3 regions of the Mesorhizobium sp. M1328 genome follow, and region 3 is predicted to be linked to each of the others. Evidence: predicted binding sites of a transcription regulator. Region 3 holds the regulator's gene; each other region holds the start of a gene.
The links. Region 3 encodes LexA, which represses DNA repair genes until DNA is damaged. Its sites were predicted from a motif close to TGTTCNNNNTGTGTTCNG; they were not measured.
Positions count from the first base shown of each region.

Region 1: the regulator LexA is predicted to act here: its motif matches at 2,490-2,507, upstream of dinB (DNA polymerase IV).
Region 2: the regulator LexA is predicted to act here: its motif matches at 3,674-3,691, upstream of NKH23_RS21600 (helicase-related protein).

Region 1 covers NZ_JAMYLO010000004.1:251,007-255,845, forward strand. Annotated here, with positions in the region: gene NKH23_RS12605 (FAD-dependent oxidoreductase) at 1-1,170, shown strand, start outside; gene dinB (DNA polymerase IV) at 1,196-2,437, opposite strand; gene ybiA (riboflavin biosynthesis intermediates N-glycosidase) at 2,568-3,116, opposite strand; gene NKH23_RS12620 (GNAT family N-acetyltransferase) at 3,217-3,675, opposite strand; gene NKH23_RS12625 (hypothetical protein) at 3,747-4,115, opposite strand; gene NKH23_RS12630 (hypothetical protein) at 4,299-4,595, shown strand.
Region 2 covers NZ_JAMYLO010000013.1:54,565-59,403, forward strand. Annotated here, with positions in the region: gene NKH23_RS21595 (RNA-binding S4 domain-containing protein) at 1-75, opposite strand, end outside; gene NKH23_RS21600 (helicase-related protein) at 88-3,507, opposite strand; gene phbB (acetoacetyl-CoA reductase) at 4,238-4,839, opposite strand, start outside.
Region 3 covers NZ_JAMYLO010000017.1:4,985-9,823, forward strand. Annotated here, with positions in the region: gene NKH23_RS24755 (ComEC/Rec2 family competence protein) at 1-1,542, shown strand, start outside; gene lexA (transcriptional repressor LexA) at 1,536-2,270, opposite strand; gene kynU (kynureninase) at 2,720-3,967, shown strand; gene NKH23_RS24770 (hormone-sensitive lipase) at 4,065-4,839, shown strand, end outside.

The DNA of each region.
Region 1 (4,839 bases), on a different contig from region 3:
ATCACATGTGATTTCCGCCGCCTCGACGGCTTCCTGTTTCCGGCGTCAGGCAGAAAGGAATCCGTCATCGAGCGGGAACTGGACGCCGCCCGGAAAATCGGTGTCGACGTCGAGAAAACCGCAGGCGTGCCGTTTGCAGGCTTTTCGGATGCGCCCGTCCTTCGCTACGCCAATCAGGCGACATTTCACCCGCTCAAATATCTCCGCGGGCTCGCTGCTGGCATTCGCGCGCGCGGCGGCGCGCTTTATGCGGAGACCATCGTCGACAAGGTCGAGGAGACCGACGGCGGCGTCCGCGTAAGCACGGTCTCGGGCTTTACCGTGTCTGCCAGATCGGCCGTTGTCGCCACCAATTCGCCGATCAACGATCGGGTCGCGCTCCACACCAAGCAAGCGCCATATCGGACCTACGCGATGTCGTTCGAGATCGCGCGCAACGTTTTGCCGGATGCACTCTATTGGGACACGCTGGATCCCTATCACTACGTTCGCCTGCAGCCTGGTGAAGGCAAAACCGACTTTCTGATCGTCGGTGGTGAGGACCACAAGACAGGGCAGGCCGACGATGCCGACGACCGCTTCGCGGCCTTGGCGGACTGGATCAAAGGGTTGGTGCCCGATATCGGCACCGAGGCCAATCGATGGTCCGGGCAGGTAATGGAGACCGTCGACTATGCCGGCTTCATCGGCCGCAATCCCGGCGACCGGCGTGTCTTCGTGGCTACCGGCGATTCCGGTCAGGGCATCACCCATGGAGTTGTTGCCGGCCAACTGATTTCCGACCTGATCCTGAAGGGGGAAAGCCCTTGGCGGGAACTTTACGAACCCTCCCGCAAGACGGCACGCGCGATTGGCGACTATCTGGCGGAGAATGCGACAACGATCAGGAGTTTTGCCGAGTATGTCGCTCCTGGCGAAATCGATTCCGCCGATAAGCTGCGGCCGGGAGAGGGCGCCATCGTCCGCGAGGGACTTACCAAAGTGGCGGCTTTCCGCGATGAGGACGGCACGCTCCACAAGCGCTCGGCCTCATGCACCCATGCCGGCTGCCATGTCCATTGGAACTCGTTGGAACGCTGCTGGGACTGTCCCTGCCACGGCTCGCATTTTGCCGTCGACGGCACGGCCTTGAACGGGCCGGCCGTATCGCCCCTGGCTCCTGTCGGATAGTCTTCTTTCGCCCCGGCCGCACAACTCACAGCTCCTTCTCGGCCAGCTCCCGAAACGCGTCGGGAACCGACCGCCGTAGTCCGAGCGCGACCGAGGCGTAGCCGACTGCCTCCCAGCCGAAGCGGTCCCGGATCTTGTCGACGGCGCGATCTGCGGTCCAGCGCGCCGCGCCCTTCCTGGTGCCGGGGCGGCGGCGGTCGTCGTCGAGCCCGAGCGGCAGTTCCAGTTGCAGGCCGGCATGCTGCTCCAGATGCGATACGGCGATCGCCAGCAGCGAGATGGTCTTTTCATGCGGATGATCGATAAGCACCTTGCGCACCAGCGCCTCGGCGATCTCGGCCAGCATGGCGGTTGCCGATATCGGCTGGTCGAGCGTGATCGAGCGCGTCACCGATCGCAAATCGGCAAAGCGGACGCGAACCGTGACGGTGCGGCCGGGCCGGGATTTCGCCCGCAACCTCGTGGCGACCCTGTCGGCCAGATGCAGCAAAGCGGGTACGAAGACGTCCTCGTCGGCCGGTTTTCGGCCAAGCGCCGATTGCGCGCCGGCCGATCGCGCGCGGCGCTGCGTCTCGAGCTTGCGCGGATCGCGGTTCCACGCCAGCGCGTTGAGTTTTTCTCCGGCCGCCGGCCCGAGCAGGCGCTCCAGCGCGCCACTGTTGGTCTTGGCCAGCTCGCCGATGGTGTTGACGCCGATGCCGGCCAGCCGCTCCCTGGTGACCGGGCCGACGCCCCACATCAGCTCGACCGGCAGGTGGTGCAGGAACTCCAGCTCGTGGCGCGGATCGACCACCACCAGCCCGTCGGGCTTTGCGACCTGTGAGGCGATCTTGGCCAGATGCTTGGTGCGGGCTACGCCGACCGAGATCGGCAAGCCGAGCTCGGCCCGCACGCGGCGGCGGATCTTGCTGGCGATCTCGGCCGGCGAGCCGAACAGATGGGTGCAGCCGGCGACGTCGGCAAAGGCCTCGTCAATGGAAATCCGCTCGACCACCGGCGTGAAATCGCCGAGCACCTTGATGGCCGCATCGCCCAGCCGCTGATAGTCCTTGAAATGGCCGCCGACGAAAATGAGTTGCGGGCAGAGTTCCCGCGCTCGCCGTCCCGGCATGCCGCCGCGCACGCCGAACGCCTTGGCTTCATAGGATGCGGCAAGCACTACCCCGCCGCCGACGGCAATCGGCTTGCCGCGCAAGGCCGGGTCGAGCAATTGTTCGACCGAGGCATAGAAGGCATCCAGATCCGCGTGGAGGATGTTGGCTTCCATCCGGCCCGTTCGCCCGCGGCGGTTCGAACGCCGCATTGTCTCGAGTTGTGATGAGAACATAAAGAGAACATCGCCGGCGGATTGTCAAGCAGCGCGGAGGCTGCCGCAGATGACGAGAGGGCGGCAATGTTCAGCCGCGCAGCCGATCGCGGGCCTGCATCAGCGCGAATCCCAACAGGTTCTCGCCGCGCCACAGCAGCGGGTTCACCGCCCTCTCGTCATCCGCCGCAAGGCCGATGCCCCACACCCGGTCGACGGGGCTCGCCTCGACCAGCACCCGGTCATGCGTCGACAGCAGATATTCGCGCAGCGCCGCGTTCTGGCGGAACTTCTGAAAGCTCCCTTCGGTGACGATGCGATATTTGTCGGCATCCCATTTGGTGCCATCGAAGCCGCTCACCTGGCGGCCAAGTTGCTTTGCCTGCTTGGGGCTCGCCGCCTCGAGGATTTGTGTTGCCGTCTGAGCATCACCGAACAGGCGTGCCTTCTCGGCCATCATCCAGTGTTCGGCAGTCGGATAGCTCAGACCATCGACGGTAAAGGGCGCATGCCACCACTGGCTGAAGCACGACGTGGTTATGCGGCCGTCCTTGGACGGCTGATGGCCCCAGAAGAACAGGAACTTCTGCCGGGGCTTTGCGCGAAAGGTTTTTTCAAGCCAGGTTCGGTCGTAAATCATCGAGCGGATGGAGCAGGGCGAAAGGTCGGCTTGTCAATGCTCCATCCAGAGTGGGGTAGCGAAGATGAGCGGTCGGCGCTGAATTCGATGAAATGCTGATCTACAGCGCCATCTTGTAGCCGAGATGACTGGCGGTGAAACCGAGGCGCTCGTAAAAAGCGTGCGCCTCCCGTCGACCTTTGTCCGTGGTGAGCTGGACGAAGCTGCAATTGCGCGAACGGCACGTTTCAATCGCCCATTCGATCATCAGCTTGCCGACCCCGCGGGACCGCCTTTGCCGGGCGATGCGAACGCCTTCGATCTGGCCGCGCCAGGTGCCTTTCCTCGAAATGCCTGGAAGGAAGCTGAGCTGCAGCGTTCCGACCACTTGCCCGGCGTCGACGGCGACGGCCAGCAACTGGTTGGGATCGGCATCGATTGCGCTGAAAGCATCGAGATAGCATGGCGCAAGCGGCGTGGACGGGTCTTCCCGGTCTGCGCCGAGCACATCGTCGGCAAGCATTGCAACGATCGCCGGCAGGTCAGGCGCCTGGGCACGACGGAATTCGATCTCGCTCATCGCGCGGAGACATACGGCGCAGTGTTGGCGATCGCAATATCCGTTTTGACTTGCAAGGGAGGCGCGCGTCTTCAGGCGGCCTCGAGCGCCCAGAGACGATGGCCGTAGCGGCGGAAGAAGCGGGCGAAGAGGCGTTGTTGCCTGGCGCGGGCGAGGTCGGCGGCGCGCCTTTCCTGCCGCCAGCGCGGCATGTTGCGGAACATCGACAGGAAGCGGGCGGCGTCATCGAGTGCTTCCTCGGCTGACTGTGCCGGGCGGATCGCCGCCAGGAACAGAGCGCGGCTCGGCTTCATCTGATCAATCGCCGCCTTGCGCTGGCGATGACCCTGGCGTGCCTTGCGGATGCCGTGCTGGCGGATGGCCGCGAAAGCGGCAAGCATAGCCGGGCTGTCGCCGCTATAGCCGCAGGCATGGGCGAACTGGGCTGGGTCCATCGTCATTCCCTTGCTGCCGGCCGGCTGCGGTTCTGTTGCTCGCGCCGATTCCAGTCCGCACCAGGTATAAGCATAACTCAAATAATCGAACAAGCGAAACTTTCATGTTGGTGTAAGCGGAACCGACTCGACTCCGCTTGGAAAACCGATAATGATGCGAACAAAGCAGGAACAACGATGGGGATGGCCATGGCATTGGCAGGCAAGGAAGCGACGATCGCCGATGTTGTCTCGATTGCCGTCGAGTGCATCGACTGCGGACGCAACAGGTGGTGGAAGCCGGCCGAGCTCAAGCGGCATGGGGTGATGCCGGAGACACCGCTGGCCGCACTTTCGGGGCGCCTGATCTGCAAGGCCTGCCGGGCCGACGGCCTGCCGGGCGCCGCGGTCTCGATCCAGGCCGCCTTCATCGACGACCGGCAACGGACCCGCGCCGAGGCGCGCCTGCTCAACGGTCGAGAGCTGGAGCAGTCGAGGCGGGCTTGAGGGGAGGGCGCCGGTCCCTCCTCAGGGCGGGCTATCGCATATGGGGTCCCCCTCATCCGGCCGCGGAGCCTGGCCTCGGGCTTGCCGGAGGCAAGACCCGCGGGCGGCCACCTTCTCCCCGCTGGGAGAAGAGCCTGGCATCAACGCTGGCGACCTCCTCTCCCCTCGGGGAGAGGTCGGATTGCCCGAATTGCCCTTCGCAATTCGGTTGGCATTCCGGGTGAGGGGGGCGCTTGCCTACTTG
Region 2 (4,839 bases), on a different contig from region 3:
TGCCAGCGTACGCGATTTTACCGCGCGCGAGAAGAACAGCCACTTGTCGATGCGCTGGCGGGCATCAGTGACCATCGGACGAGCAGCTTACTTCTTCAGCTGGTCGCGCAACGCGGCGAGCTTGGCGAAGGGCGAGTCCGGATCGAAGCGGACCGGGCGTTCCTCACGCGGCTTTGGCTGGAAGGCGGGCTTTGCGCCTTGGGCGCCGCCTTTGCCGTCCTGCCGGCCAGCCTTCCAGTCGGGCCGGTTTTCGCGCCGGTCGGGGCGTTCGCCTTGCGGCTTGCCGGCGCGCTGCTCTCCAGCCTCGCCTTGCAGTTTAGGCTTGAACTTGCTGCGGTCGAAGCGCGGCTTGCCGGCGCCGTCGCGCTGGTCGTGCCGCCCCTGACGGGCGGGCCGGTCGCCCGGCGTCGGTTGCCCGCCGGCATCCACCGGCGCATTGCTGCGGCCGTCCGGCGCAGCTTGACCATTGCGCGCGCGACTGTCCCGATGATTGTCCCGGGGGCGGTTGTCATGCTGGCGATGACGCGGGCGCTGGTCGAAACGACCCTGCCGCCACAACAGGATGGGTTTTGGCTCCTCGGCTTCTGGAGCAGCTTCGCCGGCGACGGCTTCCGCCGTTGCTGCAGGTTCGGCCGGCGATGCTTCCGTAGTTTCGAAAACCGGCGGCTCTGCCGGTGCCGCAGCCTCAGTTTCCGCCCCAAGTTCCGCCCTTGGCTCAGCCGCTGATTCCGCAGGCGCTTCAGCAGTCGCCTCGGCGGCGGGCTGGGCCTCTTGCGTGCCTTCTGCCGCAGCTTCGGGGGCTGGAGCTTCCGGCTGGTCTTCCGCGACAGGCTCTGCCGCCGCTTCGGTTGCGGCTTCGGCTGCAGCCTCCGCAACAGGAGTCGCGTCCGACCCAGGCTCCGAAGCCTCCGCCGGCGGCTCTACCGCGGCAGATGCTTCCGCCATCCTCGCCTGCTCGGCTCGCGTTGCCTCTTCCGCCGCCTGCTTTGCAGCGGCAGCTTTACGCGCGGCATTGTCCTGTGCTTCGAGCCGCGCCTTGACCTCGGCCGCCGGTTTGGCATCGGCGCGATAGCCGAGCCCCTTCAGGATTTCTTCCATGTCGTCGGCGGTGGCGCCGAGGATCGACATCATCGGCGGCGTCACCATGAAGCACTGACCGTCATAGGCGCCGTCAGGGCGAGGCCCGAGGCCTGGCTTCCAGTTGGTCGCCGGCCGGATCAGGTCGGCCAGCCGCTCGAGAATATCGACGCGTACGGCACGCCGGCCAAGATTGCGGTAGCCGGCAAGCTTGTAAAAGGTCTTGTCGAAGGTCGGATCGATGACCACCGAGGTGCGGCCGGAGGCCAGTGCGTGAACGACATCGCCGAAGCCGGGCTTGTCCTTGCCGTCGTTTCTCAGCGCCCATAGCAGCGTTATCAACCCGGCCGGAGCCGGCTTGATCAGCGCCGGCACGAAGACATGGTAGGCGCCGAAGCGCACGCCGAGGCGGCGAAGCGCCGCGCGGCCTTCCTGGTCGAGCGACTTCATCTCGTCGGCAATGTCGCGACGGTTGATGAGGCCGAAATGTTCGACAAGCTGGAAGGCGATGCCGCGGCCGATGCCGGTGATCTGCTCGGCATTCTTGAGATCGACCAGCGGCTTCAGCAGGGATTCGATCTGGAAGTTGACGAAGCGCTCGGCGCGCGCCGCAACCTTGTCGCGGGCCGGGCCGGTGAGTTGCTCGTCGGCGAGCAGAACGAGACGCGGCTTCAAAGCGTCTTCGCCGGCAACCAGCGTGCCGATCGGGGCGCCGATCCAGCGCAGCGTGCCATCCGAACCCAGCGCAATGTCGCCATTGGCAGAGGCGCCGAAGCGCTCGGCCCGCGCCTCGAACTCGGCGGCAAGCGCCTTCTGCGCCGCCGCCCGCACTGCCTTGGCATCCTCGCCGCCGGCGCTCTGGTCGGCGGTGAAGCGGAAACCCTGCAACTCGCCGACGTGATGGCCTTCGACGAGGACGGTTCCGGTTGGGCTGATTTCGGCTTCAGGCATCGTGTTTTCTCTAAGGCGCCGCATGAGGACGGAAGTCCTGCGGTCTACAAAACGTTTCGTCAACCGCTCATGCAGCGCATCCGACAATCTGTCTTCGATTTCGCGCGTCTTTTCCTGCCAGTGTGCCCGATCGGCCAGCCAGCCGGGCCGGTTGGAGACGAAGGTCCATGTGCGGATCTGGGCAATCCTGTGCGACAGCGTGTCGATGTCGCCTTCGGTGGTGTCGGCACGGCGCACCTGCTCGGCCATGTAGTTCTCGTCGACATGGCCGTGCCTGGCAAGGTCCATGTAGATGGAGGCGATCAAGTCGGCGTGCTGGGCCGGCGCGATCTTCCTGTAGTCGGGCAGCGCGCAGGCTTCCCACAGCAGCGCCACGCGTCTGGCATCGGTGGTGAGTGCCCGGACATCCTCGTCGCGCGACAGATGCTCGAGCGCTTGCGCGTCTACTGCTGGCAGTGCGCGCGTCAGGCCTTCGACCGGGGCGTTGGTCTCGATCGAGCGCTTCAGCGCATCAAGGTTGGCGAAATCGAAATGCGCGGTACGCCACTGCAGCACTTTCACCTGGTCGAAATCATGCGCCTCGATCTTCTTGACAAGTTCCTCGTCCAGCGGATCGACCTGGCCGGTGACGCCGAAGGTGCCGTCGCGCAGGTGCCGGCCGGCGCGGCCGGCAATCTGGCCGAGCTCGGCCGCCGTCAGGTTGCGGTACTGGTAGCCGTCGAATTTACGGTTCTGGGCGAAGGCGACGTGGTCGAGGTCGAGGTTGAGGCCCATCCCGATGGCGTCGGTGGCGACGAGGTAGTCGACGTCGCCCGACTGGAACAGCGCCACCTGGGCGTTGCGGGTGCGCGGGCTGAGTGCGCCGAGCACGACGGCGGCACCGCCCTGCTGGCGGCGGATCAGCTCGGCGATGGCATAGACCTCGTCGGCCGAGAAGGCGACGATCGCGGTGCGCCGCGGCAGGCGGGTCAGCTTCTTCGAGCCGGCATAGGAAAGGTGCGATAGCCGTGGCCGGGTCACCACCGACACGCCCCGCAGCAGGCGCTGCAGGATGCCGTGCATGGTGGCCGCGCCCAGCAGCAGCGTCTCCTGGCGGCCGCGCAGATGTAGGATGCGATCGGTGAAGATGTGGCCGCGTTCGAGATCGCCGGCGAGCTGGACCTCGTCGATGGCAACGAAGGCGGCGTCGGTCTCGCGCGGCATCGCTTCCACGGTGCAGACCGAGTATTTCGCGCCCGCCGGCTGGATCTTTTCCTCGCCGGTGATGAGCGCAACCTTATGGGCGCCGACCTTCTCGCAGACGCGCGTATAGACCTCGCGGGCAAGCAGCCTGAGCGGCAGGCCGATGACGCCGCTTTCATGCGCCACCATGCGTTCGATGGCGAGATGGGTCTTGCCGGTGTTGGTCGGGCCGAGCACGGCCGTCACGTCTCGACCCGACAGGATCAGCGGTTCAGTGTGTTTCGGATGGATGTTCATCGGCCTGGAAATAAGGCTCTCTGCCTCGCATTGTCGGGAGCGCGCCCATATTGGCCGCGTATGACAGGCGACACATAGGGATTTCGGGCGCGAAGCGAAAGCGGAATGTGCCGAGGGCAGGCGATTGGTTGCTTCGAAGCCAGAAAATCTGTTCCCGATTAACAATTGGAACGAGTCTGGAACGAATCAGCTACGAATCACTGACTCCCGCTGATTCAGGGTTTGTTCACGGCTACATCTGGGCGTTCTGCCGGCGAGTCTCACCACATGCTGAATCACGGAAACTGGCCCGATTCATGCAAGCGGCATCCAAGCGAGCACCGCGGTTAACCTTTGCCGGTGAATGATCGTGGCCAGCCAATCTGCTCCGCCCAACATTATGAAATTATTGATGTTTCCTAATGCGCTTTAATCATTTCGAGGGTGTTTTCAGCTCTCGCCGTTAACGTTCCGCTCAAAGCCGGAACGAATCGGCGACGAATCAGCGATAGGCAAAGTTTCTTGGTTTGTTCACCGCAACATGTTGTGTTGTGAACAGCTTTTCCACCGAGAATCGACAGGCTGTCGGACGGGTTGTGCACAGGTTGCGCAGTTGCCGTTAACCTTTGCATGCCAGTTTCGGGCAGTGTGCGGCACCGCGATCTTGCAGCGGAGAAAGCTGCTATGGAACGGGCCGTTTTGCGGGGCCCGTTCATTCAGCGCGTATCTATCTCAACGTAAAGATAAACGGTCAGGCGATGTACTGCCCGCCATTGGCTGATATGGTCGAACCGGTGATGAAACCGGCATCGTCGGAAGCGAGGAAGACGACGCAGCGCGCGATCTCCTCCGGCTCGCCGAGACGGCCGATCGGGATCTGCGGGATAACGCGCTCGTTGAGGACCTTCTCGTCCATCGCCTTGACCATCTCGGTGGCGATGTAGCCGGGGCAAATGACGTTGACGGTGATGCCGGCGCGCGCGCCTTCCTGGGCCAACGCCTTGGTGAAGCCGATATCGCCGGCCTTCGAGGCCGAATAATTGACCTGGCCGACCTGGCCTTTCTGGCCGTTGATCGAGGAGATGGTGATGATGCGACCGAACTTGCGGTCGCGCATGCCGCCCCACAACGGATGCGTCATGTTGAAGACGCCGGAAAGGTTGGTGTCGAGGACCTCCTTCCATTGCTCTCGCGTCATCTTGTGGAACATCGCGTCGCGAGTGATGCCGGCATTGTTGACCAGCACCGAGACGGGACCGAGATCGGCCTCTACCTGTTTGATGCCGGCGGCGCAGGCCTCGTAGTCGGCGACCGACCATTTATAGACCGGGATGCCGGTCGCGGCCTTGAACT
Region 3 (4,839 bases):
GAGGGCGAGATTGCTGCTGCGCTAATCGTCGGCGTGCGCGCCGGCATTCCCGAGGAGATCAACGAAGCGATGCGGCGCACAGGCATCTACCACATCATCTCCATCTCGGGGCTGCATATGGCGTTGGTCGCCGGCACCATCATGGCGCTGCTACGCGGCGCCTTTGCGCTGTTTCCCGATTTCTCATCGCGACGGCCGGTCAAGAAATATGCCGCGGCCGCCGCGCTTTTTTCGATTGCGGCCTACCTCGTCTTTTCCGGCATTGTGGTAGCGGCCGAACGCAGCTTCATCATGCTGGCGGTGATGCTTATCGCCGTGCTGTTCGACCGGACCGCGCTCACCATGCGCAACCTGGCGATCGCCATCGCCGTCATTCTGGTGTCGCCGCACGAGGTGGTCGGTCCGAGCTTCCAGATGTCCTTCGCCGCGACGGCGGCCCTTGTCGGCGCCTATGCAGGCTGGTCTGATTACCGCGCCGGCAGGGCCACCACGCCGCCGCCCCGGCGGTCGCCGCTACGCTTTGCCACTCGAAAGGTCCTGCTGGGCATGGGCGGCCTGGCGATGACCTCGATCATTGCAGGGAGCGCCACGGCGCTTTTCGCCATATGGCATTTCCAGCGCGTGGCGCCGCTCAGCCTGTTCGCCAATCTGGCCATCATGCCTATCGTCTCACTGGTCGTCATGCCCTTCGCCGTCCTCAGTGCGCTGGCGATGCCGTTCGGCGCGGATGGGCCTTTCCTCTACGTGATGGGCAAGGGGCTGACGGCGATGATCGCCCTGTCCGGGTGGATCTCCGAGCGCTCGCCGATCGATGCGGTCGGGCTGATTTCGCTGAGATCTGTCCTTTTGGTGACGATCGCCCTCGTCATTGCCAGCATGGCGACGACCTGGTTGCGGCTCGCGGCACTTCCTTTCGCGCTCGCCGGCTTGCTAACGACAACGCAGACGCGCGTACCCGATGTATTGATCTCGGAGGACGCACGGCTGGTCGCGCTGCCGATCGGCAGCGGTGAACTCGCGGTCAACCGGGCACGCCCGAATGAGTTCACCATCGACAACTGGAAACGCGCGCTCACATCAGAGGCTATCGTCGCGCCGGAAACACCTGGAAAGAACGATCCGCAATTCGACATTGCCGATCCGGCCGACCTACCGCCGGGCATGCCGTTCATTTGCACGGACGGCCTCTGCCTTGCCAGGCATCCATCCGGCGCGATCATCGCGCAAGCCAAGGACCGCGATACTGCACGGCCAGCCTGCGCCTTTGCCAGCTTGATCGTCATCGACGACGCCACCGCCCATAATCCCTGCTACTACGACCGGCTGGTCCTCGTCGTCACCAAACGGCAACTGGCGCGCGCGGGAAGTGCGGCCGTCTATTTCGATCCACAAGCGGCAACACGCGCCGAAATCCGCTTTGCCGTCGAAAAATCATACCGGCCCTGGCACGTGCAACGGAAATTTTCACGCGCGGCGCGGGGCCTGCCGCCATACCGCAGGGCCGACAAACCCAAAGCCGGCGCCAAGGGCGGAGCTCAGTAGCGGCGGATCAGTCCGACGAGCTTGCCTTGCACCTTGACCCTGTCTGGTCCGAAGATGCGCGTCTCGTAGGCCGGATTGGCGGCTTCCAGGGCGATCGAGGCGCCCTTGCGACGGAACCGCTTCAGCGTCGCTTCCTCCTCGTCGACCAGTGCCACCACTATCTCACCGGGGCTCGCCGTATCGGCATTGCGGATGATCACCGTGTCGCCGTCGAAAATGCCAGCCTCGATCATCGAATCGCCTTTGACCTCGAGCGCATAATGCTCGCCGCCCATGATCATATCCGGCGGCACCGAAATCGAATGCGTCTGGTGCTGGATGGCGTCGATCGGCACACCGGCGGCGATGCGGCCCATCACCGGGATCGAAACGGCGGCGACGACATCGTCGTCATTGCCGGCTGCAGGGACGCGCGACGATGTCGGCTTGCCCTGCCGAGGGGCACCTTGCCCAAGACTGCCCTGGATGACACTCGGCGAGAACTTGCGTGCCGCATTGAGGCCGGGGGCGATCGAGTCAGGCAGGCGCAGCACCTCCAGCGCACGGGCCCGGTTGGGCAAACGGCGAATGAAGCCGCGCTCCTCCAGCGCCGTTATCAGCCGATGGATTCCCGATTTGGAAGCCAGGTCGAGCGCTTCCTTCATCTCGTCGAAGGAGGGCGGAATACCGCTTTCCTTCAACCTTTCGTGAATGAACATAAGCAGTTCGTGTTGTTTGCGTGTCAGCATAGCGACCCCCAACAGAATCAGAAAAACAAACCCAGAACAAACCCTATCTGTTCCAGTTGTGTTCCGCAACTGTTTAAAGTTTAATGAATGCGTTAAGGCTCGGGAAACAAACCACGCCCCTACCGGAATGCCGCATTTTCACCCGCCGCGAGCCTCATCGCCTTGATTCTGCTGTCGTTTGCGCCCTTCTGGCTTCCTAGAAGGCGCCACTGGCATCGGCCGTCGGTCGGCAAAAGGGCACGGAATTGAACCCGTATCGACTGTGCGGTTTGGTCAATGCACCGTGAACGAAACGAACTCAAAACGCCAACCTCGGGTTAACTCCTGGTTTCCACCGCCTGGTCAGGCTGCTTCTCGCTGGTGGAGCCTTGCTGCGCGCTACCCGGTAATGGAAGAACAGTCGATGCGTGTCCGGCGTTGCGTTGAATTTTTGGGGGAGCAGGCAAATCATGACAGGAATTCCCGATCTCGCGGCCATAAAGGCGATGGATGCCGCAGATCCGCTGCGCGCGATGCGCGACCGTTTTGTGTTGCCGCAAGGAGTGATCTATCTCGACGGCAATTCGCTAGGAGCTGCTTCACGTGCCGCTTTCGATGAACTGTACAAGGCCGCGACCGAGGAATGGTCGCATGATCTCATCCGCGCATGGAACACGGCCGGCTGGTTCAACATGCCGCTTGAACTTGGCGACCAGCTCGGGCGCCTGATCGGTGCCGCGACCGGCCAGACGGTGGTCTGCGACACGACGTCGGTCAACATCTACAAGCTGCTGCACGCCGCCATGGCCATGCGTCCGCAGCGGCGGGTCATCGTCGCCGAGGGCGATAGTTTTCCGACAGACCTTTACATGGCTGAAGGTGTGGTTTCGACGCGAAAAGATACGCTGCTGCGCCTCTCGGGGGTCGACGCGCCGACCATCGAAGAGCTGATCGACGAACGCACTGCCGTGGTGCTGGTCAACCACGTCAACTACAAGTCGGGCGAACTGCGCGACATGCCGGGGCTGACGCGCAGGGCCCAGGAGGCCGGGGCGATGATCGTCTGGGATCTCTGCCACACCGCCGGCGCGATGCCAGTCGAGCTCGACAAGGCAAACGCCGATTTTGCCGTTGGCTGCACCTACAAATATCTGAATGGCGGACCGGGCGCGCCTGCCTTCATCTATGCGGCTGAGCGGCATCTTGCCGACATCCAGCAGCCGCTCACCGGCTGGTGGGGCCATGCACGGCCCTTCGCCTTCGAGCCAGGCTATGCGGCCGGCACCGGCATCCGCCGGTTTCTGTGCGGCACGCAGCCGGTCCTGTCGATGCGCACGCTGAAGGGCGCGCTCGACATCTGGAACGATGTCGACATGACGGCGGTGCGCAAGAAGAGCATCGCGTTGGCCGATCTGTTCATCGAGCTTGTTGATGCAAGGTGCGGCGCTTACGGGCTAACGCTCGAAAGCACGCGCGACGGGGAAAAACGCGGCAGCCAGATTTCATTCATGCACGAGCATGGCTACCAGATCATGCGCGCGCTGATTGAACGTGGCGTGATCGGCGATTTCCGCGCGCCATCGACCATGCGCTTCGGCTTCACCCCGCTCTATGTCGGCTATGCCGATGTCTGGCAGGCAGTCGAAGTGCTTGAGGACATTCTGCGCACCGGTGCGTGGAAGGATGCGCGCTTCGCCATCAAGGCGGCTGTCACTTGAGATTGATGCGAGAGCTGGAATCGTGAGGCTGGCGACGACGCGCCGAGCGATGCTTACGGCTACGTTGCAAGGCCATATTGCCAGGGGAGGGCGCAGGGTGTTCGAACGTCACATTGCCGATTGGGACAACGCCTATACCAACGGCGCCAACATAGCCGGCAGCGATCGCTGGCCGGCGGCCTGGATCGAGCCCGCGCGGGTTTTCCGCAACGTGCTTTCGACCGAGGGCAGGGCGCGGCTCGACATGGCCTATGGCGATAACCCACGCAACCGGCTCGATCTTTTCCTGCCGGCCATCAAGCCCAAGGGACTCGTGGTGTTCGTTCATGGCGGCTATTGGATGGCATTCGACAAGAGTTTCTGGTCGCATCTTGCCACTGGCCCTGTTGATCGCGGCTATGCGGTGGCGATGCCGTCCTACACTCTCTGTCCGCAGATACGCATTGGCGGCATCGTCAAAGAAGTCGGCGCGGCGATCGGCAAGGCGGCGGCGATGGTCGCAGGGCCGCTGATGCTGACCGGACACTCGGCCGGCGGCCATCTTGTTAGCCGGATGGTTACGGCGACGACGCCGCTGGCGCCCGAAGTGGTCCGGCGCGTTCGTCATGTGCTGTCGATCTCGGGGGTGCACGATTTGCGCGCGATCATGCGCACCGGCATGAACGAGACGCTGGCGATCGATGAGGCCGAGGCGCAGGCCGAAAGTCCGGTGCTGCTGCGCCCGATGGACAAGGCCCGCCTGACCTGCTGGGCCGGCGGCGGCGAGCGCGCCGAATTCCTGCGCCAGAGCGCGTTGCTGGCCAACATCTGGATCGGCCTGGGTGCCGCGACCAGCTCGGTGGTCGAGCCTGACCGGCATCATTTCAACATCA